DNA from 3 places in the Streptosporangium sp. NPDC004379 genome. Region 1 is predicted to be linked to each of the others. Evidence: predicted binding sites of a transcription regulator. Region 1 holds the regulator's gene; each other region holds the start of a gene.
The links. Region 1 encodes HrcA, which represses chaperone genes, less so after heat shock. Its sites were predicted from a motif close to TTGGCACTCTCNNNNNGAGAGTGCCAA; they were not measured.
Positions count from the first base shown of each region.

Region 2: ACFYSC_RS05820 (FmdB family zinc ribbon protein) is a predicted target of HrcA. The motif match lies at 2,275-2,301, and genes of this name have one in related genera.
Region 3: groES (co-chaperone GroES) is a predicted target of HrcA. The motif match lies at 6,718-6,744, and genes of this name have one in related genera.

Region 1 covers NZ_JBIAMC010000001.1:671,330-681,353, reverse strand. The annotation lists gene lepA (translation elongation factor 4) at 1-1,696, shown strand, start outside; gene hemW (radical SAM family heme chaperone HemW) at 1,860-3,071, shown strand; gene ACFYSC_RS03015 (DUF3097 domain-containing protein) at 3,226-4,041, opposite strand; gene hrcA (heat-inducible transcriptional repressor HrcA) at 4,202-5,215, shown strand; gene dnaJ (molecular chaperone DnaJ) at 5,228-6,370, shown strand; gene ACFYSC_RS03000 (16S rRNA (uracil(1498)-N(3))-methyltransferase) at 6,533-7,264, shown strand; gene ACFYSC_RS02995 (hypothetical protein) at 7,432-8,073, opposite strand; gene ACFYSC_RS02990 (SigE family RNA polymerase sigma factor) at 8,070-8,675, opposite strand; gene ACFYSC_RS02985 (histidine triad nucleotide-binding protein) at 8,836-9,186, shown strand; gene ACFYSC_RS02980 (PhoH family protein) at 9,279-10,024, shown strand, end outside.
Region 2 covers NZ_JBIAMC010000002.1:368,063-378,086, reverse strand. The annotation lists gene ACFYSC_RS05830 (flagellar biosynthesis protein FlgA) at 1-213, opposite strand, end outside; gene ACFYSC_RS05825 (S-methyl-5'-thioadenosine phosphorylase) at 652-1,461, opposite strand; gene ACFYSC_RS05820 (FmdB family zinc ribbon protein) at 1,879-2,247, opposite strand; gene ACFYSC_RS05815 (potassium/proton antiporter) at 2,440-3,945, opposite strand; gene ACFYSC_RS05810 (5-formyltetrahydrofolate cyclo-ligase) at 4,151-4,723, opposite strand; gene galU (UTP--glucose-1-phosphate uridylyltransferase GalU) at 4,749-5,648, shown strand; gene glp (gephyrin-like molybdotransferase Glp) at 5,657-6,844, shown strand; gene moaC (cyclic pyranopterin monophosphate synthase MoaC) at 6,955-7,407, shown strand; gene ACFYSC_RS05790 (MogA/MoaB family molybdenum cofactor biosynthesis protein) at 7,519-7,992, shown strand; gene ACFYSC_RS05785 (GNAT family protein) at 8,082-8,735, shown strand; gene ACFYSC_RS05780 (hypothetical protein) at 8,860-9,540, shown strand; gene ACFYSC_RS05775 (TIGR03086 family metal-binding protein) at 9,793-10,024, opposite strand, start outside.
Region 3 covers NZ_JBIAMC010000003.1:53,356-63,379, reverse strand. The annotation lists gene ACFYSC_RS07610 (GuaB3 family IMP dehydrogenase-related protein) at 1-1,109, opposite strand, end outside; gene guaB (IMP dehydrogenase) at 1,251-2,732, opposite strand; gene ACFYSC_RS07600 (DUF5319 family protein) at 3,030-3,407, shown strand; gene ACFYSC_RS07595 (hypothetical protein) at 3,368-3,586, opposite strand; gene ACFYSC_RS07590 (sigma-70 family RNA polymerase sigma factor) at 3,678-4,316, opposite strand; gene groL (chaperonin GroEL) at 4,592-6,217, opposite strand; gene groES (co-chaperone GroES) at 6,316-6,627, opposite strand; gene ACFYSC_RS07575 (Uma2 family endonuclease) at 6,932-7,570, shown strand; gene ACFYSC_RS07570 (SAM-dependent methyltransferase) at 7,620-8,786, shown strand; gene tsaD (tRNA (adenosine(37)-N6)-threonylcarbamoyltransferase complex transferase subunit TsaD) at 8,884-9,915, opposite strand; gene rimI (ribosomal protein S18-alanine N-acetyltransferase) at 9,908-10,024, opposite strand, start outside.

The DNA.
Region 1 (10,024 bases):
GTACCTCGACCGGATGGACATCGAGCGCGAGCGCGGCATCACCATCAAGTCGCAGGCGGTCCGGCTGCCGTGGAAGGTCGGCGACACCGAGCACGTCCTCAACATGATCGACACCCCGGGGCACGTCGACTTCACCTACGAGGTCTCCCGGTCGCTGCAGGCGTGCGAGGGCGCGATCCTGCTGGTCGACGCGGCACAGGGCATCGAGGCGCAGACGCTGGCCAACCTCTACCTGGCGATGAACGCCGACCTGACGATCATCCCGGTGCTCAACAAGATCGACCTTCCCGCCGCCCAGCCGGAGAAGTACGCCGCCGAGCTGGCCCACCTCATCGGCTGCGAGCCGGAGGAGGTGCTGAAGGTCTCCGGCAAGACCGGCGAGGGCGTCCGGGAACTGCTGGACCACGTGGTCGCGAACGTTCCCGCCCCGGTCGGCGTCGCCGACGCCCCCGCCCGCGCGCTGATCTTCGACTCGGTCTACGACACTTACCGCGGCGTGGTCACCTACGTCCGCGTCATGGACGGCCACCTGGGCAAGCGCGAGCGCATCCAGATGATGTCCACCGGCGTCTCGCACGAGACGCTGGAGATCGGCGTCATCTCGCCGGAGCCGAAGGTCGCGGACAAGGGCCTGGGCGTCGGCGAGGTGGGCTACCTCATCACCGGTGTGAAGGACGTCCGCCAGTCGCGGGTCGGTGACACGGTGACGTCGTCCGTCCGCGCCGCCACGGAGGCGCTCGGCGGCTACGAGCATCCCAAGCCGATGGTCTTCTCCGGCCTGTACCCGATCGACGGCGACGACTACCCCGAGCTGCGCGAGGCCCTGGACAAGCTCCAGCTCAACGACGCGGCCCTGGTCTACGAGCCGGAGACCTCCGCGGCCCTGGGCTTCGGCTTCCGCTGCGGCTTCCTCGGCCTGCTCCACATGGAGATCGTCCGCGAGCGCCTGGAGCGGGAGTTCAACCTCTCGCTCATCTCCACCGCGCCCAACGTGGTCTACCGGGTGATCATGGAGGACGGCAAGGAGGTCGACGTCACCAACCCCTCGGAGTTCCCCACCGGCAAGGTGGACAAGGTCTTCGAGCCGGTGACGAAGGCGACCGTGCTGGTCCCGTCGGAGTTCATCGGCGCCATCATGGAGCTCTGCCAGAACCGCCGGGGCGCCCTGCAGGGCATGGACTACCTGTCCGAGGACCGCGTCGAGATCCGCTACACCATGCCGCTCGGCGAGATCATCTTCGACTTCTTCGACCAGCTCAAGTCCCGCACCCGCGGCTACGCCTCGCTCGACTACGAGCCGCACGGCGAGCAGGAGGCCGAGCTGGTGAAGGTCGACATCCTGCTCCAGGGCGAGGCCGTCGACGCCTTCAGCGCCATCGTCCACAAGGACAAGGCGTACGGCTACGGCGTGGAGATGGCCAAGAAGCTGCGCGAGCTCATCCCGAGGCAGCAGTTCGAGGTGCCCATCCAGGCCGCGATCGGCGCCCGGGTCATCGCCCGCGAGAACATCCGCGCCATCCGCAAGGACGTCCTCGCCAAGTGCTACGGCGGCGACATCTCCCGTAAGCGCAAGCTGCTGGAGAAGCAGAAGGAAGGCAAGAAGCGGATGAAGATGGTCGGCCGGGTGGAGGTCCCCCAGGAGGCCTTCGTCGCCGCGCTGTCCACCGAATCCTCCGTCGACAAGGCCAAGAAGTAGGGACGGCGCCGCCCGCCGGCGGGGGAGCGGCGGACGGGATCCCGGTGACCGCCGCGCACACCGGGCCCCGGGCGGGGTCCCCGTGCCCGGCGCGTACGGCGGGACACCCGGGCGGCGGGCGGCGCCGTACCGGGCACCTGCCCCGGGGCGGCAGACTTGACCCGTGCCATCCACACTTCCCGACGGCGACCCCGTACCGGCCTCGGGCCGGCTCCCCGGCAGCGCGCTGCGCGGGCTCGGTGAGCGGCCGTTCGGCTTCTACGTCCACGTGCCGTTCTGCGTGACCCGCTGCGGCTACTGCGACTTCAACACCTACACCGCCTCCGAGCTGGGTCCCGGCGCCTCGCACGCCGACTACGCCGCGACCGCCGTCGCGGAGGTGCGGCGGGCGCGGGCCGCCCTCGGCGACGCCGACCTGCCGGTCGAGACGGTGTTCTTCGGCGGTGGCACCCCCACCCTGCTGCCCGCGGCCGACCTGGTCCGCATCCTCGGCGCCATCGACGAGGAGTTCGGGCTCGCCCCCGGCGCCGAGGTGACCACCGAGGCCAACCCGGAGTCGGTGGACCGCGCCTACCTCGCCGGACTGCGCGACGGAGGGTTCACCCGGGTGAGCTTCGGCATGCAGAGCGCCCGCGAGCACGTGCTGCGGGTGCTGGAGCGCCGCCACACCCCGGGCCGGGCGGCGCACGCCGTACGGGAGGCGAGGGAGGCCGGGTTCGGCCACGTCAACCTCGACCTGATCTACGGCACGCCCGGTGAGAGCGACGACGACTGGCGGACCTCGCTGGCCGCGGCGATCGAGGCGGGGCCCGACCACGTGTCGGCCTACTCGCTGATCGTGGAGGACGGCACCCGCCTGGCGGCCAGGATCAGGCGCGGTGAGCTGCCGATGCCCGACGACGACGTGGCGGCCGACCGCTACCTCATCGCCGACGTCATGCTCGCCGAGGCGGGTTTCGAGTGGTACGAGGTGTCCAACTGGGCGACCTCGGAGGCCGCGCGCTGCCGGCACAACCTGCTCTACTGGACCGGCGGCGACTGGTGGGGCGTCGGCCCCGGCGCGCACAGCCACGTGGGCGGCACCCGCTGGTGGAACGTCAAGCACCCGGCCGCCTACGCCCGCCGCCTGGCCGAGGGCGTCTCACCCGCCCACGCCCGCGAGGTGCTGTCGGACGAGGACCGGGCGGTCGAGCGGCTGATGCTGGAGCTGCGGCTCGCCCGGGGCTTCCCCCTGGCGGAGATCGAGCGGCCGCCGGTGGCCGCCCGGGCGCTGGCCGACGGGCTGCTGGAGGTCGAGCCGTTCAAGGCGGGCCGGGCGGTGCTGACGCTGCGCGGCCGGCTGCTGGCCGACGCCCTGGTCCGCGACCTCACCTGACCTCACCTGGCCGCACCGGGCCCGGTCTCGGCCGTCATCCCGCGAACCTCGCCGGTCGCGCCGGGCTCCGGTCTCGGCCGTCATCCCGTGGACCTCGCCGGCCGCGCCCGGCCCCGGCGGGGACGGCGGCGGGCTCGGCCGGTCACGGCCGGTCTCAGACGTCCTCCGGCGGGGCGGTCACGAAGTCGATGAGCCGCTCGACCGGGCCGAGGAGCTCCGGCTCCAGGTCGGCGTAGGTGGTGACCGAGCCGAGGATGCGCCGCCAGGCGTCGGCCGGGGCGAGGTCCCAGCCCAGGGCGGCGACGACCCCCTCCTTCCACGGCACGCCGCGCGGCACCCGCGGCCAGGCGCCGATGCCCAGCACCGACGGCTTGACCGCCTGCCAGACGTCCACGAACGGGTGCCCGGCCACCAGCACGTACGGCGAGGCCACCCGGTCGGCGATCCGGCTCTCCTTGGACCCGGCGACCAGGTGGTCGACCAGCACGCCCAGGCGGCGCTCCGGGCCCGGCTCGAACTCCTCGACGATCTCCGGCAGGTGGTCGACCCCTTCGAGGTACTCCACCACCACACCCTCGACGCGCAGGTCGTGACCCCAGACCTTCTCCACCAGCGCGGCGTCGTGCACGCCCTCGACGTAGATCCGGCTCTCCCTGGCCACCCGGGCCCGCAGGCCCTCCACGGCGATGGAGCCGGAGGCGCTGCGCCGCGGGGCGCGGGGCGCGGCGGCCGGCCGTACCAGGGTCACGACCCGGCCCTCCAGCAGGAACGCGGCGGGTTCCAGCGGGAACACGCGCCGCCGCCCGAAGCGGTCCTCCAGGGTGACGGATTCCTTGTCGCAGGCCACCACGGCGCCGCAGAATCCGCCGTCGGCGTCCTCCACGACCAGGTCGATCTCGGCGGGGACCTGCGGGATCCTCCCCCTGCCCGGACGCCGCCAGTTCCCCGCCAGCACGTCGCGCTCGTACACGCCGACCGCACCTCCTCACGCCTCACCGATCCAGAGGACGCTAGCAAAGGGCCGCCGCCTTATCGCACCCCGTCGGCAGGAGCCGTACACTTGGCACTCGGGAACACAGAGTGCCAGACTCCGCGTTCCCGGTTCGGCGCAGGGCAAGGAGGTGAGCACGTTGGTCGATGACCGCAGGCTTGCGGTGCTTCGGGCCATCGTCGAGGACTACGTGTCCACCAACGAGCCGGTGGGGTCGAAGGCACTCGCCGAGCGGCACAACCTCGGCGTCTCGCCCGCCACCATCCGCAACGACATGGCGGTGCTGGAGGAGCAGGGATACATCGCCCAGCCGCACACCAGCGCGGGGCGGGTGCCCACCGACAAGGGCTACCGGCTGTTCGTGGACCGGCTCTCCCAGGTCAAGCCGCTGTCGGGCGCGGAGCGGAGAGCGATCGAGAGCTTCCTCGCCGGCGCGGTGGACATCGACGACGTCGTGACCCGCACGGTGCGGCTGCTGGCGCAGCTCACCCGCCAGGTCGCCGTGGTGCAGTACCCCACGCTGACGCACTCCACGGTCCGGCACGTCGAGCTGGTCCCGCTGAACGAGCGGCGGCTGATGTTCGTCCTCATCACCAACACCGGCCGGGTCGAGCAGCGCGTCGTCGAGCTGCCCGAGGGGGTCGACGAGACCCGCGTCGCGCACCTGCGCGCGACGCTCAACGCCTCGCTCGACGGCTGCGGGCTGGCCAAGGTCCCCGACAAGGTCGCCGACCTGCCCTCGGGGCTTCCGATCGAGGACCGCCCGTTCGCCACCACGATCCTGTCGGTGCTGCTGGAGTCGCTGGTCGAACGGCACGATGAGAAGATCGTCTTCGCCGGGGCCGCCAACCTCGCGGGAGCCGACTTCAGCGTCGGTCTCCGCGACGTCCTGGAGGCCCTGGAGGAGCAGGTCGTGCTGATGCGCCTGCTCGGAGAAACCTCGGACCTGTCGGCGCTGACGGTGCGGATCGGCTCGGAGAACCCCTACACCGGTCTCCAGGGCACGTCCATCGTCGCCGCCGGGTACGGTTCGGGAGACAAGCAACTGGCCCGGCTCGGCGTGCTGGGCCCGACGCGAATGGACTACCCGGTCACGATGGGCGCGGTGCGCGCGGTGGCACGCTACGTCAGCCAGATCCTGGCTGCATCCTAAGAGGTCAACTAAGTGGCTAAGAGCGACTACTACGGCACCCTCGGGGTACGCCGTGACGCCAGTGCGGAGGAGATCAAGAAGGCCTACCGCAGGCTGGCGCGCGAGCTGCACCCCGATGTGAACCCCGATCCTGAGACACAGGAGAGGTTCAAGGAGATCACGCAGGCCTACGAGGTCCTGTCCGATCCCAGCAAGCGGCAGATGTACGACATGGGTGCCGATCCGTTCGCTCCCGGCGGGGGCGCGGGCGCCGGGGGCTTCGGCGCGGGCTTCCCGTTCAGCGACATCATGGACGCCTTCTTCGGCGCGGCGGCCGGCGGCGGCGGTCGCGGGCCGCGCTCGCGCGCCCGCCGGGGCCGCAACGCCACCATCCGGGTGGAGCTGGACCTGCGCGAGGCGGCCTTCGGCACCACCCGCGAGCTGGTCGTCGACACCGCCGTGCTCTGCGAGGTCTGCTCGGGTGCGGGCGCCGCGCCCGGCACCCACCCCGACACCTGCGACATGTGCCACGGCCGCGGTGAGGTCTCCCAGGTCACCCGGTCCTTCCTCGGCCAGGTCATGACGTCCCGGCCCTGCCCCCAGTGCGGCGGGTTCGGCTCGATCATCCGCAACCCCTGCCAGGAGTGCTCCGGTGACGGCCGGGTCCGCACCCGGCGGACCATCAAGGTCCGCATCCCCGCGGGCGTCGAGGACGGCACCCACATCCAGCTCGCCGGCGAGGGCGAGGTCGGCCCCGGCGGCGGCCCGCCCGGCGACCTGTTCCTAGAGATCGTCGAGCGGCCGCACGAGGTCTTCGAGCGCCGGGGCGACGACCTGCACTGCACCGTGCAGATCCCGATGACGGCCGCCGCGCTCGGCACCGTCCTGGTCATGGAGACCCTCGACGGCACCGAGGAGCTGGACATCCGGCCCGGCAGCCAGTCCGGCCAGACGATTCCGCTCTACGGCCGCGGCGTCCAGCGGCTCAACGAGACCGGCCGCGGAGACCTGCTGGTCCACATCAACGTCGAGACCCCCGTCAAGCTCGACCCCGCACAGGAGGAGCTGCTGCGCGAGCTCGCCAGGCTGCGCGGCGAGGAGCGCCCGCCCGGCAAGTTCGCGCCGGGCCAGCAGGGCTTCTTCTCCCGCCTGCGGGACGCCTTCAATGGCCGCTGACCCGGCGGTCCCCGGCGCCCTCCGGGGAGCCGCGGGCGGGGCCTCCCGGGTCCGCCGTGGCGTCCTGCCGGGGGTCGCGGGCGGCGCCTGTCCGGCCCGCAGCGGCGTCCTCCGGGGGGTCGCGGGCGGCGCCCGCCGGACCCGCCGCGGCGTCCCCGCCGCATGACGGCGCCGGTCTTCCTGGCCGACGCGGCCGATCTGGGCCGGGAGGGGTTCACGCTCGCCGGTCCGGAGGGCAGGCACGCGGCGGCCGTACGGCGGCTGCGTGCCGGGGAACGGCTCGACGTGACCGACGGCGCGGGCGTCGTGGCGGAGTGCGTGGTGGACGACGCCGGCAAGGACTCCCTGCGGGTGCGGGTGCTGCGCCGCTACGAGGTGCCCGCGCCGCGTCCCCGCCTGGTCGTCGTCCAGGGCCTGCCCAAGGGCGACCGGGGCGAGCTGGCCGTGGAGATGATGACCGAGGCCGGGGTGGATGTGATCGTGCCCTGGGCCGCGGCCCGCTCCGTCACCCAGTGGAAGGGGGAGCGGGCGGCGAAGTCGCTGGCCCGCTGGCGTTCCACGGCCCGTGAGGCGGCCAAGCAGTCACGCCGCTTCCACCTGCCCGAGGTGACCGGCCTCGCGAGGACCGCCGAGGTCGCGGACCTGCTGTCGGCGGCGGCGCTGGGCGTCGTGCTGCACGAGGAGGCCGCCTCCCCGCTGTCCGGGCTTCCGCTGCCCGCCGACGGGGACATCGTGGTGGTCGTCGGCCCCGAGGGCGGGGTCTCCGAGGAGGAGATCACCGCCTTCCGCGCCGCCGGAGCCGCCCCGGCGCTGCTCGGGCCGACGGTGCTGCGCACCTCGACGGCCGGGGTCGCGGCCGCGGCGGTGCTTCAGGCGCGTACCGGCCGCTGGTAGGCGCACGGCGGTACGGCCGTGCCCCGCCGCCCGCGGTGGCCCTCCCCGCCCGGCCGCACGGCCGGGCCGTCCGGGCATGCGGCGGACCGGTCGCACGCACTCCCGGCCGGCCGCGCGGCGGACCGGCCCCCGGCCGGCGGCTCAGCCGACCGGGGGACCGGCGCCGGTCAGTGGCTCACCGGGGTGGGCACGCCCTCGCTCGGAGCCGGGGGCTGCTGCTCGTCCGGCTGGGAGCAGCCGGCGGGTGGGCACGGACTCTCCGTCTCACCGGTGGGCTCGGGCGCCGCGGTCGGCGTGGGCGGGCACTCCTCGGTGACGTCGCCCGGCACCGTGGGGCAGCCGTCCGACGGAGTGGGCTTCGGCGTGGGGGTCGCCCTGGGCGTGGGGGTCGCCTTCGTGTTCGGCGCGGCGCTCCTGGAGCGCTCGGTCGTCGGCTCGGGCGGGGGCGGGGGGCTGGACGTCCTGGGGACGGCCGGGACCCGGTTGTCGTTGTTCGACGGCGGGCGCGAGGTGGCCGACATGTCGGGCGCGGTGGACTGGGTGAAGTTCACCTCACCGCTGTAGACCTCCTGGATCACCTGTTCGCGCAGCTGGGGGACCATCATCACGACGGTCGCCGCGCCAAGGACCGCTCCAGTGACGGAGGCGCCGACGCGCCACCACACCAGCCCGCGGAGTCCGCGCAGCCCGCGCCGCTCGATCCGGGCCCGGATGATCTCCAGCCCGTCGGGGGAGGGAACGACCGAGTTCGCCTCCGCGTTGAGGGCACGGCGCAGCAGCTCGCCGTGCTCATCGGGGGACTCGGTCATGACAGTTGCTCCAGTGTGGTTCGTAGGGCGGCCATGCCACGAGCCGTGTGGCTCTTGACCGCGCCTTTGCTGATTCCCATCGCGTGGGCGATCTGTGCTTCGGACAGATCACCGTAGTAGCGCAGGACCAGTGCTTCGCGCTGCCGGGCGGGCAGGGCGCGTAGCGCCTCGATGACGGCGGAGCGCTCGAACTCGCCGATCGCGCCGTTCTCGGCGCTCGGCGCGTCCGGCATGCCCTTGGGGGCGTACTTCTCCACGACCGCCCGGTGCCGCAGCACGGAGCGAGATCGGTTGACGACCGATTGGCGCAGGTAGGCGAGTGCCTTGTCGGTGTCGCGCAGGCGGCGCCAGGCGCCGTGGATGGCGACGAACGCGTCCTGTACGACCTCCTCCGCGGTTGCCACATCGCGGACGAGCAGGACAGCGAGACGCACGAGCGACCGGTAGTGCGCGCTGTAGAGCGCGGTAACGGCCGCATCGGCGTCCCAGCCGACGGGCACCGCCCCGAGCGACCTGTCGGCCACGAGGGTCTCGGTGGTCACATCAGTGGGACGCTCGGCCTTCCCAGAGGGTTTACGCTCTTCCGGTTCATTAGGGGGCATGACCCAGTCGTGTCCTCGGCCCGGCGGCCATGTCGTGCGAATCGCAATGGTCTGTAGTTGTTGAAGTTTTGCACACCCACCATATCCGTGTGGATCTTTCTTCGCTGGGCGTGGACCATCACCGATTGGCAACGCCCGGACCGGATAGGGTGCCCGCATGGTGAGTGAAGCCGACTGCCTGTTCTGCAGGATCGTGGCCAAGGAGATCCCCGCGCGGATCGTGCACGAGACCGGCCGCACGCTGGCCTTCCGTGACGTCGACCCGAAGGCGCCGACCCACGTGCTCGTGGTGCCGAAGGAGCACTACCCCACCGCCGCGGCCCTGGCCGCCGCCGACGACGGGCTCACCGACGAGGTGATCAGGGCCGCCCACGAGGTCGCCGAGCAGGAGGGGATCGCCGAGTCCGGCTACCGGCTGGTCTTCAACACCGGTCCCGGCGCCGGTCAGACCGTCTTCCACGTGCACGGACACGTGCTCGGCGGGCGCGGCCTGAACTGGCCTCCCGGCTGATAACCGGGAGGCGTCACGGGTCCCGTCGCGGATACCATGGCGTAGAAGTCACACTCCGATATCTGGAGGCGAACAGGCCGAAAGGCCCGCCTATGTCCGAGACAAACGATTCCAACAGAACGTCGCCGCGGTCGAAGACCCCCGGGCGCACCCAGGCGAAGGTGGTGATTCCGGACGACCACTCGATGGTCAGCCTGCTGGGCTCGGGCGACGAGCTGTTGCGGGTCATCGAGGGCGCCTTCCGGGCCGACATCCACGTCCGGGGCAACGAGATCACCATCACCGGCAGCCCTGAGGAGAGCGGCACCGTCGTGCGCCTCTTCGAGGAGCTGACCGAGCTCGTCCGCAGCGGCGCCGAGCTCACGGCGGACGCGGTGGAGCGCAGCATCGCGATGCTGCGGATGACCTCCGAGCGCCCCGCGGAGGTGCTCTCCCTCGACATCATCTCCTCCCGGGGCCGGACCATCCGCCCGAAGACGGTGAACCAGAAGCGGTACGTCGACGCGATCGACAAGCACACCATCGTCTTCGGCATCGGCCCGGCGGGTACCGGCAAGACCTACCTCGCGATGGCCAAGGCCGTTCGGGCCCTGCAGGAGAAGAAGGTCAACCGGATCATCCTCACCCGCCCGGCGGTCGAGGCGGGGGAGCGGCTGGGCTTCCTGCCCGGCACGCTGTACGAGAAGATCGACCCCTACCTGCGCCCGCTGTACGACGCGCTGCACGACATGCTCGACCCCGAGTCGATCCCCCGGCTGATGGCGGCCGGCACGATCGAGGTCGCCCCGCTGGCCTACATGCGCGGCCGTACGCTCAACGACGCCTACATCATCCTGGA
Region 2 (10,024 bases), on a different contig from region 1:
CGCGCCGTCGGGGACCGTCTCCGGCCGGAGGGCGGCCGTGGTGAGGTCGCGTGCGGCCAGTACGCCCCCGGGGAGGTTTCTGGCCGCCACCAGGACGGTCACCGAGGCGGTCTCCGGTCGCAGCGCGACGACGGCGCACGTGGCGGCCAGAGCGGTGACAACGGTGGCGGCGAGGCGGTGGTACCGGCCGAGAAGGCGGCGGAACGCGCGCATGACGGACTCCATCGTGAGAGTGGGAAGAACCGGGTGGCGCGGTACCCGTGGATGACTGGACGACCGCGCCCCGCCGTACGGCGGGGCGGGCGGTCTGTCGGCAAGGCGGTCTGTGGGGAGACCGGTCTGCCGGGAGGCGGTGACGGCGATTTCTCGGCCGTCGCCGCACGGTGGAATCGGCTTGGGCCGACCGGTGGGACCGGTCTGGCGGGTCAGCGGTTCGTGGACGGCGGGTGCCGGTCGTCATCGGCCGACGGGACCAGCCTGAGCCGACAGACGGGACCGGCCTGAGCCGACCGGCGGGACCGGCCTGAGCCGACCGGCGGGACCGGCCTGAGCCGACCGGCGGGACCGGCTTGAGCCGGCTGGGCCGGTCTGGATCAGCTGGCGGTTCGTGGACGGCGGGCGCCGGTCGTCACCGGCCGGCGGGGCGGGCGGTCACTCCGGGAGGTCGAAGGGGAGTTTGAGGCCGTCGAGGGCGGTGGAGCAGGGGCAGGCGCGCTCCTCCGGGAGGGCGGTGACGACCTCGGTGACGAGGGATCGCATGTGCTCGACGTTGGCGGCGAAGAAGGCCAGGACCTCCTCGTGGGTGACGCCCTCACCTGCCTCGACCCCGGCGTCGTGGTCGGTGACCAGGGACAGCGAGGTGTAGCACATGGCCAGCTCGCGGGCGAGGATCGACTCGGGGAAGCCGGTCATGCCGACGATCGTCCACCCGTTGGAGCCGAACCAGCGGGACTCCGCGCGGCTGGAGAAGCGGGGGCCCTCGATGACCACGAGGGTGCCGCTGTCGACCAGATCCCACTGGGCGGAGCGGGCGGTGGAGACGGCCGCCGCGCGCCCGGCCGGGCAGTAGGGGTCGGCGAAGGCGACGTGCACGACGCCGTCGGTGTCGTAGTACGTCTGGACGCGGCCGGAGGTGCGGTCGATGAGCTGGTCAGGGACGACCAGGGCGCCGGGGCCCACCTCGGGGCGCAGGGAGCCGACCGCGCTGGGGGCCAGGACCTGGCGGACGCCGAGGGAGCGCAGGGCCCACAGGTTGGCGCGGTAGGGGATGAGGTGGGGGGCGAAACGGTGGTCGCGCCCGTGGCGGGGGAGGAAGGCGACCGTGCGGGAGCCGATGCGGCCGACGGTGATGACGTCGCTGGGCGGGCCGTAGGGCGTGGAGACCTCGACCTCGGTGGCGTCGTCGAGCAGGGAGTAGAAGCCGGAGCCGCCGATGACCCCGATTTCCGCGCGAGTGACCATGGCGCCGAGACTAGCGCGACCGGCGGCCCGGCGATGAGACCGGACCGTGCCTGTGGACAACGGGCGGGTGCCGGGCCGCGCCTGTGGACAACCTGGGCGGGACGGCCTGGTGGTGTGACGGCACGGCGGTGTCTCGCGTGGGGAACCGCTCTCGCCTGCCCCGCCTGGGGGCCGCTCCCGTCTGGGAGGAGGCCCCTGCCTGGAAGGCCGCCCCGCATGGAAGGGGCCTTCCTACCTGGAAGGGTCACCACCGCGTGCCGCCGCCCGCTTCCGCCCTGAGCCGCCTGTGCCCCGGACGGCTCATGCCGTAGGTCGGCTCGGACGGCTCGCGCAGCGGGTCGGTTCGGACGCTTCGTGCCGCGGGTCGGTTCGGGCGGCTCATGCCGCGGGTCCGCTCCCTGCTGGGAGCGGACGCGATCAGGCGGCGGGGGCCGAGCTGCTCGCCGAGGCGGGGGCCTTGCTCTTGGACTCGGACGAGGAGCCGGACGGCTTCGACTCGCCGGACGAGCCCGACGACCCCGAAGAGCTCGACGACGCCGAGGAGTCCGACGAGCCCGAGGCCCCGGAGGAGCCCGACGAGCTGGAGGATCCCACGGTGCTGGTGGAGGAGGACCGGCTGTCGGTCCGGTAGAAGCCGGAGCCCTTGAAGACGATGCCGACCGCCGAGAACACCTTGCGGAGCTGGCCGGAGCACGACGGGCACTCGGTCAGGGCGTCGTCGGAGAACTTCTGGACGATCTCGAACTCGTTGCCGCACGCGTTGCAGGCGTACTGGTAGGTGGGCACGCGCTCCTCCTCGTTGGTTCACGCCGGTTGGCACTCTACGGACGCGACTGCTAATGGTATTCGGCTGACAGGGGTGAACGCGAGTCGGGTCCTTGCCATTCCACCGCGCCGCCGCGGCCCATCGCGCCCCAACCGGACGACCGGCGGTACGGCGAAGCCTCCGAAGTCCGGTGGCACGGCCGCAGCGGCGGGTCAGCGGCCGAGTTCGCCGAACCAGCCCGCCAGCTTGCCCCGGCGACTGATCGCCCTGATCCGCCGCTCGGCCGAGTCGCGGCAGGCGGCGGTGGTCACGACCAGGAGCTGGTCGTCGACCTTGATCCTGGTGGTGTCGGTGGGCACGAACGTCCGGCCGTCCCTCACGATCAGCGTGACCTGGGCGTCGGAGGGCAGCCGGAGTTCGAAGATCTCCACACCCTGAAGCTTGGAGGTCGGCGGGATCTTTATCTGGAGCAGGTCGGCGTTGAGCTCCTCCAGCGGCGCCGACTCCACTTCCAGGTCCTGCGCCTCGTCCACCTTCGACAGCCCGAGCCGCGTGGCCACGAAGGGCAGCGTCGGCCCCTGGATCAGGGTGTAGACGACCACGATGACGAACACCTCGTTGAACACGAGCTTGGCGGAGCCGTCGCCGCCCGTGCTCGCCGCCCAGGGGATGGTGGCGAGCACGATGGGGACCGCGCCGCGCAGTCCCGCCCACGACAGGAACGCCTGTTCGCGCCAGCCGAGCCGGTCCACCCGGGCGATCCGTACCAGGAAGGCGCAGACCACGATCGACAGCGGCCGGGCCACCGCGACCAGGATGAATCCGGCCACCAGGCCCGGGATGATCGCCGACGGCATCTCCGAGGGGCTGGCCAGCAGGCCGAGCATGACGAACAGGCCGATCTGCGCGAGCCAGGCCACCCCTTCGGCGAACCCCCGGGTTGCGGCGCGGTGCGGCATCCGGGAGTTGCCCATGATCAGTGCGGCGAGGTAGACCGCGAGGAAGCCGCTGCCGTCCAGGTGGACGGCCCCGGAGTAGGCGACGAACGCCAGGGCCAGCACGGCGATCGGGTAGAGACCGGAGACCGGCAGCGCGATCCGGCGCAGCGCGTACACGCCCAGGGGCCCGATGGCCAGACCGGCGGCGGCGCCCACCGCCAGTTCGACGACCACCTCCAGCAGCGCGTGCTCCACCGAGGACGAGCCCGCCGCGCTCAGCAGCACCACCGCGATGACGGTGGGGGCGTCGTTGAACCCGGACTCGGCCTCCAGGATGCCCGCGAGGTGGCGCGGCAGCGGCAGCCGGCGCAGGACGGAGAAGACGGCCGCGGCGTCGGTCGAGGCGAGCACCGCGCCGATGATCAGGGAGGTGCGCAGGTCCATGTGGAGCAGCAGGTGGACCGGTACGGCGACGGCCACGATGCTCACCCCCACGCCGACGGTGGCGAGCACCGCCGCGAGGGGGACGGCCTTCTTGACGTGGTTCCAGTTGGTGGTCAGGCCGCCCTCGGCGAGGATGACGGCCAGGGCGATCATCCCTATCTGCTGGGCGAGCTGCGGGTTCTCGAACTGCAGGCCCAGGCCGGCCTCGCCGACGAGCAGGCCGATGCCGAGGAAGATGAGAAGGCTGGGCAGGCCGGTGCGGTGGGCGACGCGCACCGCGACGATGGCCGCTATCACCACCCCTGCGCCCAGAAGAAGCCAGAAGTCGATGTCCATCTGGCCCCCTCTCCGACCTCGGGGACCATTCTGTCGTATTCGGCCGCCTCATCCGTCCCGCGCGTCTCACCGGGCCTGCTGGACGCTCTCATCCGTCCCGCGCGTCTCACCGGGCCTGCTGGACGCTCTCATCCGTCCCGCGCGTCTCACCGGGCCAGGTGGACGATCTCACCCGTCCCCTGCGGCCTCATCCGTCCCGTGCGGCTCACGGGGCCAGGTGGACGATCCCCTCCGGGGTGGCCGCGTACCGGACCGGCACGTCGTGCGGCTCGGCCGGCACGCCGTCCATCAGCTCGCCCTCGTGCAGCAGCGCGACCGTCGGCACGTTCGGGCCGACCCGGGCCAGCGCGCGGTCGTAGGAGCCGCCGCCGCGGCCGAGCCGTACGCCGGTCGCGCGGTCCACGGCCAGGGCGGGCACGATGACCAGGGCGGCGGTACGGATCGCGTCGACGCCGCGCCGGGTGTCGACCGGCTCCATGATCCCGAAGCGCCCGGGGGCGAGGGTGCCGGGGCCGTCGTACACCGCCCAGTCGAGGTCGTCGTCGTCACGCAGCACCGGCAGCATCACGGTCGCGCCGTGCTTCCACAGCGCGAAGACGAGGCCGTGGGTCTCGGGCTCGGCGCCGACGGACCAGTAGCAGGCGACCAGCCCGGCCATCTGCACCCAGGGCCGGTCGAGCAGGGCGTCCCTGATCCGGACGGAGGCCGCGTGCCGCGCGTCGCCGGGGATGGCGGTCCGCGCGTCCTCGATGGAGGACCTCAGCCTCGACTTGTCCACAGACGCCTCCGTTATGGTTTCGGTTATGACCGACTTCCATTCTGTGACCAAAGCCGTAGTCCCCGCCGCGGGGCTGGGCACGCGCTTCCTGCCCGCCACCAAGGCGACCCCTAAGGAGATGCTTCCGATCGTCGACAAGCCGGCGATCCAGTATGTCGTGGAGGAGGCCGTCTCCGCCGGTCTGCTGGACGTCCTGATGGTGACCGGGAAGAACAAGAGGTCCATCGAGGACCATTTCGACCGGGCGATCGAGCTTGAGGACGTGCTGGAGGCCAAGGGCGACGACGAGCGCCTGTCCAAGGTGCGTGAGCCCGCCGACCTTGCGACCATCCACTATGTACGGCAGGGCGAGCCGCGCGGCCTCGGCCACGCGGTGCTGTGCGCCAAGCAGCACGTGGGCGACCACCCGTTCGCCTGCCTGCTCGGTGACGACCTGATCGACCAGCGTGACGAGCTGCTCAAGCGGATGATCGAGGTGCGCCGGACCCACGGCGGCAGCGTCATCGCACTGATGGAGGTGCCCCAGGAGCAGGTGTCCCTGTACGGCTGCGCCGCCATCGAGGCCACCGCCGAGGACGACGTGGTGCGGGTGACGGACCTGGTGGAGAAGCCCCCGGCGGACGAGGCGCCGTCCAACTGGGCCATCATCGGCCGCTACGTGCTCGACCCGGCCGTGTTCGACGTCCTGGAGAACACCGGGCCCGGCCGCGGCGGCGAGATCCAGCTCACCGACGCGCTGCGCACCCTGGCGGGCCGCGGCAAGGAGGAGGGCGGCCCGGTCCACGGCGTGCTGTTCCGCGGCCGCCGCTACGACACCGGCGACAAGCTCGAATACCTGCGTACGGTGGTGAAGTTCGCCGCCGACCGGCCCGACCTGGGACCGGACTTCCTGCCCTGGCTGAAGGAGTTCCTGGCGTCTCGATGAACGATCCCATGAGAACGGTCGACGACCACCTTTCCGACATTCTGCGGACCGTGCGGACGCTCGCGCCGCTGGAGATCGAGCTCGACCAGGCGCTGGGCACCACCCTCGCCGAGGAGGTCGCCTCCCCGGTGCCGCTGCCGTCTTTCGACAACTCGGCCATGGACGGCTACGCCGTACGGGCCGGGGACCTCGCGACGGTGCCCGCGAGGCTGCAGGTGCTCGGCGACATCGCGGCCGGCAACGCCCGGACGCTCGCCGTCGGCCCCGGCACGGCCGTACGGATCATGACCGGCGCCCCGGTTCCGCCGGGCGCGGACACCGTGATCCCGGTCGAGTGGACCGACGGCGGCACCGTCGAGGTGCTGATCGACCGGCAGGCTCCCGAGGGCAACGCCATCCGCCGCGCGGGCGAGGACGTCTCCGAGGGGCAGGCCGTACTGCCGGTGGGCACGCCCATCGGCCCGGCGCAGCTCGGCATTCTCGCCGGGGTCGGCCGCCGCCGGGTGCTGGTACGGCCCCGCCCCCGGGTCGTGGTGATCTCCACCGGCGCCGAGCTGGTGGAGCCCGGCGCGCCGCTGGAGCACGGGCAGCTGTGGGAGTCCAACAGCTACACCCTGGCCGCCGCGGTGCAGCAGGCCGGAGGGGAGGGCTACCGCGCCGGGATCGTCGCCGACGACCCCGCCCGGTTCCTCGACCAGCTCGACGCCCAGCTGCTGCGGGCCGACGCCGTGATCACCAGCGGCGGCGTCTCGATGGGCGCCTACGAGCCCGTCAAGGAGGCCCTCTCGCCGCTCGGCACGGTCCGCTTCGAGCGCGTCGCGATGCAGCCGGGCATGCCGCAGGGGTTCGGCGTCGTGGGCCATGACCAGATCCCGATCTTCGCGCTGCCCGGCAACCCGGTGTCGTCCTTCGTGTCGTTCATGCTGTTCGTCCGTCCCGCGCTGCTGAAGATGCGCGGCCTGGCCGCCGGGGCCCCGTACAGCGTGCGGGGGGTGACCGCCGCGCCGCTGCGCTCGCCGCAGGGCAGGCGCTCCTACCTGCGCGCCGTGCTCGGCCGCGACGGCACGGTCACGCCGGTCCGGGGGCAGGGCTCGCACCAGCTCGCCGCCCTCGCCTCGGCCAACGCCCTGATCGTGGTCCCCGAGGACGTCACCGAACTGCCCGAGGGCTCGAACGTGGAGGTCATCCCGCTGTGAGCGGATTCACACCCGGGTTCACACCAGGGTTCACCCCCGGAGCCACTTCCGGCGCCACACCTGGGTCGGCTCCGGGAGCCACCCCTGGGTCCGCGCCCGGATTCACGCACATCGACGAGACCGGCGCGGCCCGCATGGTCGACGTCTCCGCCAAGGACGTCTCCGCCCGTACGGCGAGCGCCACCGGCAAGGTGCTGCTGTCGGCCGAGGCGGTCGCGCTGCTGCGGTCGGGGGAGGTGCCCAAAGGCGACGCGCTCGGCACCGCCCGGATCGCGGGGATCATGGGCGCCAAGCGCACCCCCGACCTGATCCCGCTCTGCCACCCGATCGCCCTGCACGGGGTGAAGGTCGACCTGTCGGTTGCCGACGACGGGGTGGAGATCACCGCGCGGGTGAAGACCGCCGACCGCACCGGCGTCGAGATGGAGGCGCTGACCGCGGTCTCCGTCGCCGCGCTCGCGCTGATCGACATGGTCAAGGCGGTGGACCCGGCGGCGGTGATCACCGACGTGCGGGTGGAGGAGAAGACGGGCGGCAAGACCGGGGTCTGGACCCGCCCGTGACCGGCCGCTCCGAGCGGACGCGGATGGACGGATCCCGTCCCGGGCGGACGCGGATGAGGGCTGGATGATCGGATGAGGGCCGGGTGACCAGGTGAAGGCTTTGGTGATCTTATGAGGGCTTTGGTGATCACGGCGTCCAACCGGGCCGCCGCGGGGGTCTACGAGGACAGGTCCGGCAGGCTGCTCGCCGAGCTGCTGGCCGAGGCCGGGTGCGAGGTGACGGGTCCGCGGGTGGTGCCCGACGGCGAGCCGGTCGAGGAGGCGCTGCGGGCCGGGGTGGCGGAGGGGCACGACGTGATCGTCACCACCGGAGGCACCGGACTGACGCCCGCCGACCTGACCCCGGAGGTGACGCGCCGCGTACTCGACAGGGAGATCCCCGGCATCGCCGAGGCGATCCGCCAGTCCACCCGCGACAGGGTGCCCACCTCGATCCTGTCCCGGGGGCTCGCCGGGCAGGCGGGGAACACCCTGATCGTCAACCTGCCGGGATCCTCGGGCGGGGTCCGCGACGGCATGGCCGTACTCGCGCCGATCCTCAAACACGCCGTGGACCAGATCCGCGGAGGGGACCACCCGCGCTGACCGCGGCGGCCCGGGCCTGCTCGCGTCGTGGTCCGGGGCGGAGAGGGGAGTGACGAGTCCGTGGCACGGCGGCACGCCTTGGGAGGATGATGGAAGGCGTGGATCGACTACGTGGCTGGCCGGTGACCCTGACGGAGGGGCCCGTGGGGCTTCGGCCGTTGCGGCTGAGAGACGTGCGCGTCTGGCGCGAGTCGCGGCTGCGCAACGCCGACTGGCTGCGCCCCTGGGAGCCGAGCAACCCCGAGACGCCCCTGTTCCGGACGGGTCTCGGCCCCTACGTCTCGATGACCGCCACGCTGCGCCGGGAGGCCCGGCAGGGGCTGGCGCTTCCCTGGGTCGTCACCTACCGGGGGGCGTTCGCCGGGCAGCTGACCGTCGGCGCGATCGTCTGGGGGTCGGCCAGGTCCGCGCAGATCGGCTACTGGGTGGACAGCGCACTGGCGGGGCGGGGCATCATCCCGACCACCGTGGCCATGGCCGTCGACCACTGCTTCTTCACCACCGGCCTGCACCGCGTCGAGGCCAATATCCGTCCGGAAAATCACGCGAGCCGCAGAGTGGTTGAAAAGCTTGGTTTCCGGGAAGAGGGCATCAGACGTCGGCAATTACACATTGACGGCGCCTGGCGTGACCATATTTGTTATGCGCTGACCGTTGAGGATGTGCCCAGAGGGCTGCTGACCAGGTGGCGCAGGGACCGAGAAGCGGCGGCGCACGGCGGCGCTCCGCACGAAGAGGTTTGAAGATCTCGCGACACACCGCATCGAATACTCGTCAAATAGTGACACGCGGTCTTACGGTGCGTGACGTGAGCACATCGAGAGCGCCAGCGGACCAGCGGCGCTTTCGTGCTGCCCGGAGGTGGCCGTGAGCGGCAGCGTCCTCCTCTATCTGGCCATCGTGGTGATGTGGCTGTGCGTGCTCGTGCCCATGTGGCTGCGCCGCGACCGGCCCGCCTACTCCGAGACCGACGCCGAGTCCGGTATGGACGCCGGGGGAGACTCCGACGTCGATGCCGACGCCGTCACCGTCGCCGGGCCGTACGGCCCGGCCGCGCGGGCGTCCGAGAACGCGGACGTGGACGTGGACGGGGGCGGTGACACGCGCGCCGAGCCCCCCGCCGGCACCGATGGCGCGGGCTCCGACGCCCCGGCCGCGGTGCCCGGCTCCGAGGCCGGGAGGCGGCGCGCCGAGAGACGGCGCCGAGCCGTCCAGGTGGCCAAGCGCAGGCGGCTGACACTGTGGTGCGTGCTGCTGCTCCTCGCCTCCGTGGTGACGGCCGCGACCCGGGTGATCCCCTGGTGGGGGATCGCCCCCTCCGTCGTCCTCCTGGGCGGCTACCTGACGGTTCTGCGGGCCGCGGTGAAGGCCGACGCCGAGCGGCGCAGGGCCGCGGCCCTGGCCAGGGCGGAGCGTGCCAGGCGCGCCCGCCGGCGTGCCGAGCTGGAGGCCCGGCGGCCGGTGGCGGAGGTCATCGACCTCACCGCGCTGCGCGACGAGCTGTTCGACCAGTACGCCGAGACACCGCGCCGCGCGGTCGGCGACTGACGCCCGGTACGCCGCGCCGTACGGCCGGCGACCGAGACCCGGTACGCTGCGGCGCGCGGCCGACGACTGAAGCCCGGTACATCGGGACGAGACGCCGTACGGCCGGCGGCTGAGGCCCGGAACGCCGGGACGTGAGCCGTACGGCCGGCGACCGAGACCCGGCACGCCGGGACACCGCGCGGTCGGCGACCGACACCGGGACGCGGCGCCGTACGGCCCCGGGCGGCACGTTCCCATCGGTCTTCGACCCGGTCAGGGCGTCCGGCTCACCGGTCCCCGCCAGAACGGGTCCCGGCCGATGAGACCCAGCATCCTGGTCTGGACGTCCGCGTCGACGGGCACCTCGACCCTGGGACCGTACTGGCCGGAGGAGCGGAGGACCTCCTCCATCGGCTCCATCTCGGCGAGGAGCCGGGCGCAGAAGTCCGGGTCCAGCCGGTCGTCCTGGCCGGTCGCCCTGGACAGATCCCAGGTGTGCATGAAC
Region 3 (10,024 bases), on a different contig from region 1:
TGCGGGGCGACGACGACCTCGACGCGCTGGAACTCCTTCAGGTCGGAGTACCCGGCGGTGGCCATCGTGCGCTTGAGCGCGCCCATGAGGTTCATCGAGCCGTCGGCGACCGAGGAGGGGCCGTGCAGGATCTGCTCCAGCGTCCCGACCGTGTCGAACTTCACCCGCTTGCCCCGGGGCAGCTCGGGGTGCTGGGCCTCGGAGCCCCAGTGGAAGCCGCGTCCGGGGGCCTCGGCGGCCCGGGCCAGCGGCGAGCCGACCATGACCGCGTCCGCGCCGCAGGCGATGGCCTTGGCGATGTCACCGGAGGTGCCCATGCCGCCGTCGGCGATCACGTGGACGTAGCGGCCGCCCGACTCGTCCATGTAGTCGCGGCGGGCCGCGGCCACGTCGGAGATCGCGGTGGCCATCGGGACCGCCACGCCCAGCACGGTGCGGGTGGTGTGCGAGGCGCCGCCACCGAAGCCGACCAGCACGCCGGCCGCGCCGGTCCGCATCAGGTGCAGCGCGGCGGTGTAGGTGGCGCAGCCGCCCACGATCACCGGGACGTCGAGCTCGTAGATGAACTGCTTGAGGTTCAGCGGCTCGGCGCGTCCGGAGACGTGCTCGGCGGAGACCGTGGTGCCGCGGATCACGAAGATGTCCACGCCCGCGTCGATGACGGCCTTGTGGTACTGGACCGTTCGCTGCGGGGACAGCCGGACGGCCGTGGTCACCCCGGCCTCGCGGATCTCCGCGATGCGGCGGCCGATCAGCTCCTCCTTGATCGGCGCGTTGTAGATCTCCTGGAGCCGCCGGGTGCCGGCCTCACCCGGGAGTTCGGCGACCTCGGACAGCAGGGACGCCGGGTCGTCGTAGCGGGTCCACAGCCCTTCGAGGTCGAGTACGGCGAGGCCGCCGAGCCGGCCGACCTCGATCGCGGTCGCGGGCGAGACGACGCTGTCCATCGGGCTCACCACGACGGGCAGCTCGAACCGGTAGGCGTCGATCTGCCAGGCGATCGAGACCTCCTCCGGGTCGCGGGTACGCCGGGACGGGACGATGCCGATCTCGTCCAGCGCGTAGGCACGACGGCCGTTCTTGCCGCGCCCGATCTCCACCTGAGTCATATGCCTGTCTTTCCCATTTCGTGCGGGTGCGGCGCACCCGATCGGCGTGAGCCGTACCCGCCGTCCCGGCCCGCCCGCTCGGCGCGCCTGGTACGAGTCGGTCGTTTCGTCGTCCGCCCCGGGCCTCCGCGGCCGTACCCTCTACCGGCGGTGGTAGTTGGGGGCCTCGACCGTCATCTGGATGTCGTGGGGGTGGCTCTCCTTGAGGCCCGCCGCGGTGATCGGCATGAGCTCGCACCGGACGTGCATCTCCGCGATCGTGCGGCACCCGGAGTACCACATGCCCTGGCGAAGGCCGCCGACGAGCTGGTGGGCGACCGCGGCGACCGGGCCGCGGTAGGGGACCTGGCCCTCGATGCCCTCGGGGATGAACTTGTCCTCGCCGCCGACGTCGGCCTGGGCGTAGCGGTCCTTGCTGAAGGAGGCGCCGCCGCGCTCGCGGTTGCGGACCGCGCCGAGCGAGCCCATGCCGCGGTAGGACTTGAACTGCTTGCCGTTGATGAAGATCAGCTCGCCCGGCGACTCCTCGCAGCCCGCCAGCAGCGAGCCGAGCATGACCGTGTCGGCGCCGGCCGCGATGGCCTTGACGATGTCGCCGGAATACTGCAGACCGCCGTCGCCGATCACCGGCACCCCGGCCGGTCCGGCCGCCAGGGACGCCTCGTGGATGGCCGTCACCTGCGGGGCGCCGACGCCGGCGACCACGCGGGTGGTGCAGATGGAGCCCGGCCCGACGCCGACCTTGACCGCGTCGGCACCGGCGTCGACCAGCATCTGGGCGCCGGCGCGGGTGGCGATGTTGCCGCCGATCACCTCGACGCCGCTGTTGGCCTTGATCTTGGCGATCATGTCGGCGAGGCCCTTGGAGTGGCCGTGCGCGACGTCGACGATGATCACGTCCACCCCGGCCTCGATGAGGGCGGAGGCCCGCTTCTCGGCGTCGCCGCCGACGCCGACGGCCGCCCCCACGACGAGCCGCCCGTCGGCGTCCTTGGTGGCGAGGGGGTACTGCTCGCTCTTGGTGAAGTCCTTGACGGTGATGAGCCCGCGGAGCCGCCCGGCGGGGTCGACCAGCGGCAGCTTCTCGATCTTGTTCTTCCTGAGCAGGTCGAACGCGTCGTCCCTGGAGACGCCGACCGGCGCGGTGACCAGCGGCATGGGGGTCATGACCTCGCGCACCGGGCGGCCGTGGTCGGTCTCGAAGCGCATGTCGCGGTTGGTGACGATGCCGACGAGCACGCCGTCGGCGTCGGTCACCGGGACGCCGGAGATGCGGTAGGTGCCGCACAGACGCTCGACGTCGGCGAGGGAGTCGTCCGGCGAGCAGGTGACGGGGTTGGTCACCATCCCGGCCTCGGAGCGCTTGACGAGGTCCGCCTGCTGGGCCTGGTCCTCGATGGAGAGGTTGCGGTGCAGGATGCCGATGCCGCCCTGGCGGGCCATCGCCACCGCCATCCGGGCCTCGGTGACCGTGTCCATCGCCGCGGAGATCAGCGGGATGCTCAGCGTGATCCCGCGTGACAGGCGGGTACGGGTGTCGGCCTCACCCGGCTGGAGGTCCGAGAAGGCGGGCACGAGGAGCACGTCGTCGAACGTGAGTCCCGGTTCGGTGAACTTGGCCATCTGCAACCCTTCTGCATCGGCGCTCTCATGGCTGGGGAAAGGCGCCGGCCCCCGTACGCAAGTTTAGGGTCTGGCTTCCGAGCAGGGGACGCGGGGCGCGAAACCCGGACGCGGACGCGGGGACCCGGGACGCCGCCATGCGCGGGCGAGGTCTCCGGGTTCACGGGTTTCCGGGCGCGGGGCGCGGGCCCCGGCGGGTCCGGCGCGGACGCCGCACGATCCACCGCGGATGTCACGTCCCGGACGGCTCGGACGGTTCGGGACCTGCCCGTTGCATCGAGGTCATATGGTGGGATAGTGCTCGACGATGTCCCACGCGACCCGTTCGCGGACGACCCCGACGATCCGGCGGCGACCCTGGGGGAGCCGGGCGACGCCGAACCGCTGACCTCCGCCGAACGCGACGAGGCCATGACCGACCTGGCCGACGTGGAGGTCTTCCGTTCCCTGCTCGAACCGCACGGTGTGCTCGGGCTGGTCCTCGACTGCCCGGAGTGCGGCGAGCAGCACTACTTCGGCTGGGAGCTTCTGCGCGGCAACCTGCGCCAGATGATCGAGAAAGGCTGGCCGCAGGTGCACGAGCCCGCCTATCAGCCCGACCCGAGCGACTACGTCACCTGGGAGTACGCCAGGGGCTACGTCGACGGTGTGATCGACACCGAGGAACGCCGCTGATCGACGTCGTCGACCAGCGCCGCGAGCAGGGCGATCGCCGGATCCGCGGTGGGGACGGCCTCCCTGCGGGAGAGCGCCTCCAGCAGGGCTTCGGTCCCGGCCACGGCCGCGCCGTCGTACGAGCGGCCGTCGTCCGGCCCGCGCTCGCGCGCCGGACGGAACGGGTGGACGGTGGTCATGCCCGCGCTCGATCGAGGTGCTCACCGGCCCGGCCGGATCCGCGCCGGGGACGGCGCGGCCCTCGCCGGGCACCACTCGACGGGTTCGGGGTCAAGCCGTCGACTCCAGCTCCGCCATCGCCCGGAGGCGAGCCAGCGCCCGATGCTGGGCGACGCGAACCGCTCCTGGTGACATGCCCAGTACATTACCCGTCTCCTCGGCGGACAGGCCCGACACCACCCGCAGGATGAGCAGCTCCCGCTGGTTGTCGGGGAGCCTGGACAGCAGCCTGCGCGCGTGCTCGGCCTCGATGTAGCGCACCACGGTCTCCTCCGGGCCGGGCCCGTCGTCGGGCCCGTCCGGCAGGTCCTGCGTGGGCACGGCCGAGCGCACGGAGCTGCGCAGGGCATCGGCCACCTTGTGGGAGGCGATGCCGAAGACGAAGGACGCGAAAGGGCGTCCCATGTCGCGGTAGCGGGGCAGCGCGGAGAGCACCGCGATGCACACCTCCTGGGCCACGTCGTCCGCGATGTGATACTGACCGGAAACCCGGCCCAGACGAGCGCGGCAATAACGGACGACCATTGGCCGTAACTGTGCGATCAGACTTTCGATCGCCGTTCGGTCACCTTGAACTGCGAGGCTTGTCAGATCCTTGAGGTCATCCCTGTGGGCGCTCCCTTCAGACCTCGTCGCAAGCCTTACCCCTCTTTTGGCGTCGGCGACGCATCCCTCGGTCACGTTACGCATGATGCCCGTATCGCTCGGGCCTGTCCCCATGACCAACGGCTACGGATTGGTCACATTGACGCGCCGATAACCCGGTGTAATCAAACGACGACAGTAAGGGTCACGCGATGAAAATATATTTCATAGAGCGGCCTAATATGTCAGTGATTTCCCATAAGGGTGTTTCTCTTACCCGCTCACCGCGGTGACGCTTTGGGGCCCCTTTCGGTTTACCCGGAAACGCGTACGGCCCGCGTCCCGAACGGGACACGGGCCGTACCGGCCGATCATGAGGATCAGTGGCCGTGACCGTGGCCGTGGCCGTGACCACCGGCGGCGGCCGGGGCCTCCTCCTCGGGCTTGTCCACCACGAGGGCCTCGGTCGTCAGCAGCATGCCGGCGATGGAGGCGGCGTTCTGGACGGCCGAACGGGTGACCTTGACCGGGTCGATGACGCCCTGGGCGATCAGGTCGCCGTACTCGCCGCTCGCGGCGTTCAGGCCGTGGCCGACCGGGAGCTCGGAGACCTTGGAGGTCACGACGTAGCCCTCCATGCCGGCGTTCTCGGCGATCCAGCGGGCCGGCTCGACGAGCGCCCGGCGGACCACGTTGACGCCGGTCGCCTCGTCGCCGCTCAGGCCCAGGTCGTCAAGGGCCTTGGAGACGTGGACGAGCGCGGAGCCGCCGCCCGAGACGATGCCCTCCTCGATCGCGGCGCGCGTCGCGGAGATGGCGTCCTCCAGGCGGTGCTTCTTCTCCTTGAGCTCCACCTCGGTGGCCGCGCCGACCCGGAGCACGCACACGCCGCCGGCGAGCTTGGCCAGGCGCTCCTGCAGCTTCTCGCGGTCCCAGTCGGAGTCCGCCTGCTCGATGGCGACCTTGATCTCGCGGACGCGGTCCTCGATCGCCTGCGCCTCGCCGGCGCCGTCCACGACGGTGGTGGCGTCCTTGGTGATCACGACGCGGCGGGCCGTGCCGAGCACCTCGAGGCCGACGTGCTCCAGCTTGAGGCCGATCTCCTCGCTGACGACCTGACCGCCGGTGAGGATGGCGATGTCCTGGAGCATGGCCTTGCGGCGGTCACCGAAGCCCGGAGCCTTGACGGCGACGGAGGTGAAGGTGCCGCGGATCTTGTTGGTCACCAGGACCGCCAGGGCCTCGCCCTCGACGTCCTCGGCGATGACCAGCAGCGCCTTCTTGGTCTGCGCGACCTTCTCCAGAAGCGGCAGGAAGTCCGCGACGGAGGAGATCTTGCCCTGGGTGATCAGGATGTAGGGGTCCTCCAGGACCGCCTCCATGCGCTCCTGGTCGGTCACCATGTAGGGCGACAGGTAGCCCTTGTCGAACTGGAGGCCCTCGGTGAACTCCAGCTCCAGGCCCATGGTGTTGGACTCTTCGACGGTGATGACACCGTCCTTGCCCACCTTGTCGAACGCCTCGGCGATCAGGTCGCCGATCTTGGCGTCCTGGGCGGAGATCGTCGCCACGTGGGCGATCTCCTTCTTGTCCGCGACCGGACGGGCGGACTCGACCAGCCTGTCGCTGACGGCCTTGGCCGCGAGGTCGATGCCCCGCTTGAGGCTCAGCGGCTGGGCGCCGGCGGCGACGTTGCGCAGACCCTCGCGGACCATCGCCTGGGCCAGGACGGTCGCGGTGGTCGTGCCGTCACCGGCGATGTCGTTGGTCTTCGTCGCGACTTCCTTGGCGAGCTGCGCGCCGAGGTTCTCGTACGGCTTCTCCAGCTCCACCTCGCGGGCGATGGTGACGCCGTCGTTGGTGATGGTGGGAGCGCCGAACTTCTTGTCGATGACGACGTTGCGGCCGCGCGGGCCGAGGGTCACCTTGACGGCGTCGGCGAGGGCGTTGACACCGCGCTCCAGCGAGCGGCGGGCGTCCTCCTCGAACGACAGGATCTTGGGCATGACAGTCCTCTCTGGGGGCACACGGGAGCATCGAAGCCCCGGGCGCTCTCGCGACCCGGGGCTCGATGCGTCATCTCGGAAGCGTCGGAAGCGATGGACTACTTCTCGACGATGGCGAGCACGTCACGGGCGGAGAGCACCAGGTACTCCTCGCCGTTGTACTTCACCTCGGTGCCGCCGTACTTGCTGTAGAGGACGACGTCGCCCTCCTTGACGTCGAGCGGGATGCGCTTGTCGCCGTCCTCGTCCCAGTTGCCCGGGCCCACCGCGAGGACCCTGCCCTCCTGGGGCTTCTCCTTCGCGGTGTCGGGAATGACCAGGCCGGAGGCGGTGGTCTGCTCGGCCTCAAGCGGCTGGACCACGATGCGGTCGCCGAGCGGCTTAACGGGAACCTTGGTGGCGGTCGTCACGTCGGACCTCCCCTTCAGATTTGAATGATCTAGAAGAGGCGACCAGCGGTCTGCCGTCGCGGGTGTCAGACCAGCCTCGTCGCACTTGCGTTGGCACTCTCACCGGGAGAGTGCCAATACGGAACAGTATGCAAGGAGGCCTTGACAGTCAACACGAACCGCCCGCCGACGACCCCGGCGGCCCCGATGAGGGGACAGGAACCCCCAACGGGGGCACCATCAGAGGGAGGAGAGGCGCCGGACATTGACGGGAAGTAATGAGATGGTCACGAACAGCGAAGAGAATGACGCTACGGTGGACGACGTGACCAACACGCTCAGCAAGCAGAGGGACACCAGACGTGAGGGCGGCGATCTGATCGCCGGCTGGCCCAGCCCGCCCGCAGGCGGATGGACCGCCGACGATCTCGACCGCCTGCCCGACGAGGGCCCGAACGGCGAGCCGGACTTCTTCAAGCACGTCGAACTCGTCAACGGAGAGCTCGTCTTCATGTCCCCCCAGAAGCGCTTCCACGAGTCCGTGATCTACGGTCTCCGCACCGCTCTCAACGCGCAGGCGCCCCATCACCTCAAGGCCGTGACGCAGATGGACCTCCTGCTCGGCAAGAAGCAGCGCCCGTGCCCGGACGTCGTCATCGTCGACGCCGAGGCGGCGAAGGACCGCTCCCGCACCGCCTACACCCCCGACGAGACGCATCTCGTCATCGAGGTGGTCTCCCCCGAATCCAGATTCCGTGACCACGAGGTCAAGCCGAAGCTCTACGCCGAGACCGGCATCCCGAATTTCTGGCTGGTGGAGGACAAGGGCGGTGATCCGGTGATCCACGTCTACCAGCTGGACCCGGTCAACCACCTGTACCTGATCACCGGTATCCACCACGACCGCCTCAAGACCGGCGAGCCGTTCGACATCGACCTCGTCCTGACCTGCCTGCCCGACTGAGTGGATCGCCGCGACGGCGGCCTCCGGCCAGGCGGTAGCGTCGGGCGGTGTGGACCTCGACGCATTCCGGGAACTGCTGACGCCGCGCGGCCAGGAGGCCCTCGCCGCGGCCGCCGAGGCCGCGGGTGACGGCCCGGTGGCCGCGGTGACGCGGCTGCGCCGGACCTACGACGCGACCCTGACCTCCGCGGCGCTCACCCAGGCGGCGCTCAGGGAGCGCGCGCGGGAGAAGTTCGGCTCCGACGCCGCCGTCATGTACTTCACCCCGCACGGCCTGGAGCAGGCCACCCGCCGCGAGGTGGCCGACCACCGTGCCCGGCGCGTCCCGGCCGGCTCCCGGGTGGCCGACGCCTGCTGCGGGATCGGCGGCGACCTGCTGGCGCTGGCCAGGGCGGGCTGCGTCGTGGAGGCCGTGGACGCCGACCCGCTCACCGCCGCCGTCGCCCGGGCCAACGCCGACGCCCTGGGCCTCGGTGACAGCGTCACGGTCCGCGCCGCCGAGGCCGCCACGCTCGACCCGGCGGCCTTCGACGTGCTGTTCGCCGACCCCGCCCGCCGTACGGCGCGGGGCCGGACGTTCGACCCGATGGCCTACTCGCCGCCCTGGCCGGAGGTCCTCGGCATGGTGGCGAAGGCCCCGGCGGCCTGCCTGAAGGTCGCCCCCGGCATCCCGTACGAGTTCATCCCGGCCGGAGCCGAGGCCGAGTGGGTCTCCTGGCGCGGCGACGTCAAGGAGGCCGCGATCTGGTGCGGCGGCCTCACCCGGGACGCGGGGCGCAGGGCCACGATGCTGCCGTCCGGCACGACGCTGACGCCCGAGCCGGGCGCGGATCCCGCGCCGGTGGGCGCGGTGGGCCGCTACCTCTACGAGCCGGACGGCGCGGCCGTACGGGCTCACCTGGTGGCGGAGGTGGCCAGGCGGGTCGACGGCCGGCTGCTCGACGAGCGCATCGCCTACATCACCGGCGACGCCGAGGTGACCACGCCGTGGGCGGCGCGGTACGAGGTGCACGAGATGATGCCGTTCTCGCTCAAGCGGCTGCGGGCGGCGCTGCGCGAGCGCGGGGCGGGCGTCGTGACGGTCAAGAAGCGCGGCTCGGCGGTCGACGTGGAGCGCCTGCGCAGGGATCTGCGGCTCTCCGGCGGCGGCTCCGCGACGGTGGTCCTCACCCGGATCGGGGAGCGGCCGTTCGCCCTCATCTGCAGCCCCGCCTGACCCGCGGCCTCCGGGGCGCGGCTCCGGCCCGGAACGGCCCGGGAACGGCCCGCCACCCGCGCTCCGGATCCTCCCGGGCGCGGGCGGGGCCGTACGGTCAGACGTGGACGGTGGTGATCGGGAGGGAGGAGTCGGCCGGGATCTCCAGGGACGACGGGGTGACGCCCGCCGCCACCAGGTCGGAGCCCAGGGTGGCCACCATGGCGCCGTTGTCGGTGCACAGCCCCGGCCGGGGGACGCGCAGCCGCACCCCCGCCGCGTCGCAGCGTTCCTGCGCCAGGGCCCGCAGCCGGGAGTTGGCCGCCACACCGCCGCCGATCAGCAGGTCCCGGACGTCGTGCTCGCGGCACGCCTGAAGGGCCTTGCGGGTCAGCACGTCGACCACGGCCTCCTGGAACGACGCCGCCACGTCGGGCACGTGGATCGGCTCGCCGGACCTCTCCCTGGCCTCCACCCAGCGGGCCACGGCGGTCTTCAGGCCGGAGAACGAGAAGTCGAGGGTGCCGTCGTCGTACTTGCCCCTCGGGAAGGCGATGGCCGTGCCGGAGCCGTCGCGGGCCGCCCGGTCGATGTAGGGGCCGCCGGGGAAGGGCAGGCCGAGCACCCGCGCCACCTTGTCGAACGCCTCGCCCGCGGCGTCGTCCACCGTGGAGCCGAGCGAGACGACGTCCTTGGCGACGTCGGGGACCAGCAGCAGGGAGGAGTGACCTCCCGAGACGAGCATGGCGATGCACGGCTTGGGCAGGGCGCCGTGTTCGAGCTGGTCCACGGCCACGTGGGCGGCCAGGTGGTTCACCCCGTACAGCGGGACGCCGAGGCCCAGCGCGTACGCCTTGGCGGCGGCGACGCCGACCAGCAGCGCGCCGGCCAGCCCCGGCCCGGCGGTCACCGCGATCGCGTCGATGTCGGAGAAGCGCAGACCCGCCTGCTCCAGCGCCCGCTCGACGGTGGGGGTCATCGCCTCCAGGTGCGCCCGGGACGCCACCTCGGGCACCACCCCGCCGAAGCGGGCGTGCTCCTCGACGCTGGAGGCGATCGTGTTGGCCAGCAGGGTGTGCCCCCGGACGATGCCGATCCCGGTCTCGTCGCAGGAGGTCTCGATGCCCAGGACCAGGGGTTCGTCACTCATCAATGAGATCCTTCCGCATCGTGATCGCGTCGGTGCCGTCCTGGTAGTAGCGGCGGCGCAGGCCGAGCCGGACGAAGCCGAACCGCTCGTACATCGCCTGCGCGGCGGG